Regions from separate parts of the Pseudoalteromonas sp. Of7M-16 genome, predicted to be linked through region 1. Evidence: riboswitches for the same ligand, from Rfam matches in the RefSeq annotation. Region 1 holds a riboswitch; the other holds the start of a gene.
The links. A riboswitch is a leader RNA that binds a small molecule or an ion and turns the genes downstream of it on or off. The one in region 1 is predicted to bind cobalamin.

Region 1 (3,187 bases):
TGCCAGCGGACTTCAGCAATATCATTGGTGAGCTCAATGGGTTCAAAGTGTTGCATAAAGTAGTGGTTATATAGTTCTGTAACTTGCCTCTTAGCCTGTACATTACAGGCCCCTAACTGTGTAAGCCCTGGTCCTTTGAATATCACAGTATTATAGTCAGGTTTCATCCCTCCCATTGATGTACTCAAAAAGTAGAGCGCTTGAGTCGGTTGCAAAATACTATTGAAATGGTTGAGGTCGCTCATCCCGTTGTGGCTCAAAATCACATTGGCATCTTGGCTTAGGTGAGGGGAGAGCGCTTCCATGGCCGAAACTAATTGGTAAGCTTTGACTGGGACAATACATGTGTGTATTTTTTCATTGAGGTCCGCCAGTGTAGTCAAATTAACATTTAATCGTGTACGTTGCTTGCCATTGATAAAAAAGAAGTCTTGCTTTGAAGCGGTGCGGGTAATTAAAGTCACACAGTGGTTATGCGACAGTTTTTCAGCGAGTAATAAGCCGACGGCACCACACCCCAAAATGTAAATATCACTCATTGCTCCCCTCGGCGCAGTCTATATTTGCGAAACAGCCAGATGGCTACAAAATAGCTGATGGCGCCCATCACATCGGCAATGAAATCACCGAGTGATGCTTGTCGATATGGTAAGGTAGATTGCATCCATTCAACTGCTGCCCCGTAGCCGATTAAGAGTGTCATATGAAACCAAATTTTGAATCTAAATGCGTGGTGGGAAAAAAACGCTAGCGCGAAAAACACACCAAAATGCACCACTTTGTCTAGGTGCTCAATTCTAACGACATGATTTTTAACTTCTTTTGCAAACAGATAAGTAATGACTATCAAAAATAACAGCAACAGTGTTCGATATACTTGTCTTGTCACATGCACTCCAACTCCAACGTGATGAAGATTCAGTATAACACTGAAATATTAAAAGTGGCTTAATAGTAAACGTATGAATAGTCAACAATATAAGCGCTTGATCGTTTCTAAAAATAACTGGCGTGAGCATTGTGTAAAAAACTATATATTATTGCGTCTGAGCGTTGTTATAATTCTCCGTAAATTTGTTTTGAGGAGAAAGCAATGCCTTCTTTTGATATCGTATCTGAAATAGAAATGACGGAAGCTAAAAACACCGTTGACAATGCAAACCGAGAGCTGGAAACACGCTATGACTTTCGTGGTGTTGAAGCATCAATTGAGCTTAAAGATGAAGTAATTCAATTAAAATCTGAATCTGAACAGCAGGTAATGCAATTGTTCGACATGGTGGTTGGCAAAGCAGCAAAGCGAGGCTTGGATGTTGGCAGCTTCGAGTTGAAAGATGTAGAGCGCAGTGGTAAAACTTTTGCTCGCAAAGTTGCGTTGAAGCAAGGTATTGATAAAGATATGGCGAAAAAAATCGTCAAACTTATCAAGGATTCTAAGTTGAAAGTACAGGCTGCTATTCAAGGTGAAGAAGTGCGTGTAACGGGTAAAAAACGAGATGATTTACAAGAAGTCATGCAGTTGATCCGCACAGCGGAACTCGGTCAGCCTTTCCAATTTAAAAACTTCAGAGACTAATCTTAAAACTCTGAGAGTTTCAGTGTCTAAATATGGCACTGGAACTCTAGACGTCCATTGACAATCCCCCCTTAAATCTCGGACAATATGCGCGGAATTTCGAGGTGCCAAAAGATATATACGGAATATAAATGTAATGGATAATCGGGAAGTTGGTGCGCAAGTATAGGACTTGGTAAACCCAACGCTGCCCCCGCAACGGTAAAACTAAATTTAAATAGTTGAGCCCGGAGACCGGCCTTGAATTTGACTTATTTGATGAAACTTTGTGCGGTGGGCACAAGGTAGGGGATCTTCATGATAAAAATATCTGCGCTAAGCGCTGCTGTAATAGCAGCGGTTTCATTTCACACGTCTGCTTCTCAAGAAATTGAACGCATTACAGTAACCGCAAACAAAATCGAACAGTCACAAAAAGATGTGCTAGCAGCTGTGTCGGTTATAGACCGCGCTGACATTGAGCGTAGTGGCGCACGTGACCTTGCAACCATATTATCTCAGCAAGCTGGAATTCAAATTAATGCAAACGGCAGTTTTGGTCACACGACGACTATTGCATTGAGAGGCGGAAGTTCAGATCACACTTTAGTGTTAATTGATGGTGTTCGAGTGGGTTCAGCGACATTAGGTTACAAGTCGATTGAAAAAATCCCATTGCAAAGTGTTGAGCGTGTTGAAATTGTTAAAGGCTCACGCGCTGCGATTTATGGTTCGGACGCAATGGCAGGTGTGATCAACATTATTACTCGTCGAGCTGAGCATACCACAGCTGATGTTACTGTTGGCAGTAACAGTTACCGCAATGGGCAAGTGGCGACGTCTTATACCTATGAAGACCTGACAATATTGGCTAACTTAGGGCATGAAGAAACCGATAATTTTGACGTATTACAAGGTACACAGCCAGACTCAGACGGTCATGACAATACCAGTTTGGGCCTCAAAGCCGAGTATCAAATCGCACCTGATAGCAAGCTATTTGCAGCTTTCCAAGGCAGTGAAGGGGATACATTCTATGATAATCCTTTTGGTTCACAAAACGACACTGCGTATCTTGATGAATACGATAATCAAGTGCTGAGTTTGGGCTTTGAAACTCAGTTAGGTCAAACCTCACACGCCTTTACAGTGACAAAATCTCAAGATGAATCAGTGAGTGTAGACGAGTCTAAAAGACAGAAAACGATCACTAAGCGCACCATATTTAACTACGATGGGCATATCGATGTCCAAGAAAACCTTGTTGTTTTGGGCGGGGTAAGTGCATCAGAAGATGATGTATCGGCTTCGACGTTAGTTTATGAGCAAAGCACACGAGATACTTTGGGTGTGTTTGTGGGGTCAGTGTATGAATATGACCAAGCGCTTGTTGAAGCGACAGTGCGTTACGATGACGATGACCAATTTGGCAGTGAAGTTACACACAGCGTAGCATTGGGGTACAAGGTACACCGTGATGCAACATTTAGATTTGCGCATAATACAGGCTACAAAGCTCCAACTTTCAATGACCTGTATTATCCTGGTTCAGGAAACCCGGCACTACTGCCTGAAGAGTCAGATAACTTTGAGCTTGGCTTGAAAGCGTCACTGGCTGATACCACGGTTGAT
Region 2 (3,187 bases), on a different contig from region 1:
CACCAACCCACTTATTACAACAATCGATGGTAACCACATCCAAGCCCAATCAGCTCGACTAAAACTGCCGAGACTCCAAAATATAATGGCACTGACCGCTTGAGGATCACTCCAATACAAAAGCAAGCTAGTGAAGGCATTGAACAAGAAAGATAGCGCAACACCAGCAAGTAGCATATTTTCTATTTGTGCAGTTCCTTTATGATAAGCAATCAAAAGCAGCAAGCTCATTGCGCATATACTGCCAAGAAGTGCTGCCCCAGACATCGCTAACCCACTTTGAACCCCAAACAAGGTGAGTAGTAAAACTACACCAAATGATGCACCAGAAGAAATGCCAAAAAGATATGGATCAGCAAGAGGATTGCGAGTAACTGTTTGTAAAATCAGCCCTGCTGTTGCCAGCCCTGCGCCAGCCAAAAATGCGAGAACGGCTCGTGGAAGCCTGAGCTCTATTACGATTTTTTGCGCCAATTGTGTGTTGTCATATGACCAAAGTGCTAACCATACATCGTAAAAGTCAACCTGTACTGCACCAATGCTCAGGCTACAAACGAAGGTAAATAAACACACCAACAACAAAACGTTACTTGCCGCAAACCTCATCGCTGACTCCTTGAGGTACCGCTATTAATCGCAGATTGCAGTGACTGGTATTGATAGCGAATATGGGGAATAGCGTGCTCACGCTCAGCACATTGCTGCAAAGTTACATCCGCATTTACACCGAAAACTTGTGCAAGCATAGACGATGAGACCACACTTTGTGGTGAACCGTGCGCAACCAACTTTCCATTATTTATAACCAAAATTGAATCACATAATGCAGCAGCTAGGTTCAAATCATGAAAGGAAGCAACGACCGTGATCCCCAGTGATTTTGCCAATGCCATAATTTCAATTTGATATTTCACATCCAGGTGACTGGTCGGCTCATCCATCAGCAGCAAACTTGGGCTTTGCACAATTGCTCTTGCAATCATAACCCTTTGTTTTTCCCCTCCTGACAACGATTCGTAGGGCTGCTTTTGTTTGTAAGTCAATCCGACTTTTAATAGCGCTTCTTGAATGGCCTGTTTATCGCGCAGAGACACACTCGCAAATAGACTTTTATGGGGGGTCAAACCCATTGCGACCACATCAAACACCCCGAGGTTGAACTGACTTGGGATCTCCTGCAGTACAGCTGCAACTTTACGTGCATAATCTTGCCGGTTAAATTCCGCGATATTTTTACCATCTATCGTAATAGTACCAGATGTTTGATCTTGAAAGCGGTACAGGCATCGTAGCAATGAAGATTTCCCTGCTCCATTTGGACCTATCAAGCCAAGGAACTGCCCCTGTTCGATAGAAAAACTCATGTCAGTTAAAATGGATTTATTATTGATAACTAGATGTAGGTTACTAACTGATACTTGTGCTGCCGCCATAATTCCTCTTTTTCGGGCACACATCACTACAGCTTGCAAAACAAATGAAACATGTGGATGTAACTTAAGTGCGCCCGCTTAAGCTGTTATTTCAACCTTGGTATCTGGCTTTGTGCGGCTAGTCGATCTGACGCACTTACAGTTGCGGGGACAGCTGAGGGCTTGCACCTCATTCCCAAGTGATGTCGAAATAATTTTGTGTATTATGAAGTCTAGATGGCTAAAACACAACTTTGGGCCATGCCTTGCCATTTTCATCATAAAAAACGGTTACTTTAACCACGCAGCCATAACCAACTTCAAAACAATTTAAGTGACTTGAGACACCGTTAGGAAGCTCGAGCCAAAGTGCTAGCAACTGTTTTATCACGCCGCCGTGAGTCACTATCAAAACAGTGTCATCGGTGCGATCGGCAGTAAAATTGTGCCACCACAATGCGATTCTAGTGCTGAAGCTAATCATGGACTCTCCCTCTGGAACTGCGATATCCCAAGGGTTTTGCCAGAATTCACCAATACTTGGTTGAGCTGTATTTTGCCACAACCAATCATAGCTTTTGCCATCCCAAAGTCCAAAATCCATCTCTTGCAACTCATTTTCTATAGATAGGATGAGACCTGATTTTTCAGCATATGTTTGTGCTGGCTCCAAACAACGAAGTTTTGGGGAACTTATCACCCTATCAGGCTTGGAAAGAGAATCAAAAATAGTGAGTAATTGCTGATGACTAGCAGTGGTAAGGGGAGGGTCAGTTTTACCCAACAGCTTGCCCGACTGTGTTGTTTTGGTATGACGAACAAAATAAAGAGTTTGGATCATCTGATCAAACAGACAATAAAAACGCAGGATACCCTGCGTTTTTAAATCAATTTATAAAATTTGGTTTTCGCGCCAAGACTGTTCTTTCGCCAAACGCTTTTTACGCTTGTCACATGGATCATCACAATCACAAATTTTGTCGATACCCATAGAGCCTAAACCACCACAGCTGCTTGCCATTGATTTTTTCTGAACTATAACACCCACAGCCATAGCTGCAGCAATCAATACAAGTAATCCAAAGGTAAGAATAAATAGTGACATAGGCAAAGGCCCCTCAATAAACTAGCTTGGTCAATATCCAAGCAACTGACGGTATACTTTCGATATTATATATCTAAATCTGCCAAAGTTGAATGAATTTACCACACTAAAAGCAATGATATTTAACCTAATTCACTGGTTACTTTTTTACATCTAAATACGGCGCAAAAGCTGTACTTGAGAATGTCTCTAGCCCAGCATCGGTTTTACTAATCAAATATACTGGTAGGTTATGTTTTTCTGCATAAGCTCTCGCTCGTTGTGTCCCCATCACTGTGAGCGCTGTGGCCAGCCCATCGGCTGTCATTGCAGATGGATGCAATACCGTTACAGACACTAAGTCATGACGTACAGGCTTACCTGTACCTGGGTCAATTAAATGTGTAAATACTTCACCATCCATTTCGTAGAAAATTCTATAATCCCCAGATGTCGCGATGGCATTATTACCTGGCTCTACAACACGGTGAATTTGACGTTGCCCAGCAGGTGCATCCGGTTTTTCGATGGCGATACGCCAAGGTACACCTTCCGGCTTACTGCCCGAAATTCGAAGTTCACCGCCGATCTCTACCATATAATTTGAAAACCCTTTTTTCTCGATTAACTCAGCGACTTTGTCAATTCCGTAACCTTTAGCCGTAGCTGAAAATGACAGCTCTAAATGAGG

Region 2: another riboswitch for cobalamin. It lies ahead of MHN81_RS16205 (ABC transporter ATP-binding protein); the one in region 1 lies ahead of MHN81_RS04320 (TonB-dependent receptor).

The regions. Positions count from the first base shown of each region.
Region 1 is NZ_JAKRFY010000003.1:132,786-135,972, reverse strand. It holds gene MHN81_RS04335 (2-dehydropantoate 2-reductase) at 1-539, opposite strand, end outside; gene MHN81_RS04330 (VanZ family protein) at 536-889, opposite strand; gene MHN81_RS04325 (YajQ family cyclic di-GMP-binding protein) at 1,094-1,576, shown strand; cobalamin riboswitch at 1,662-1,834, shown strand; gene MHN81_RS04320 (TonB-dependent receptor) at 1,874-3,187, shown strand, end outside.
Region 2 is NZ_JAKRFY010000015.1:123,097-126,283, reverse strand. It holds gene MHN81_RS16210 (iron ABC transporter permease) at 1-606, opposite strand, end outside; gene MHN81_RS16205 (ABC transporter ATP-binding protein) at 603-1,433, opposite strand; cobalamin riboswitch at 1,511-1,647, opposite strand; gene MHN81_RS16200 (histidine phosphatase family protein) at 1,654-2,253, opposite strand; gene nqrM ((Na+)-NQR maturation NqrM) at 2,305-2,517, opposite strand; gene MHN81_RS16190 (FAD:protein FMN transferase) at 2,657-3,187, opposite strand, start outside.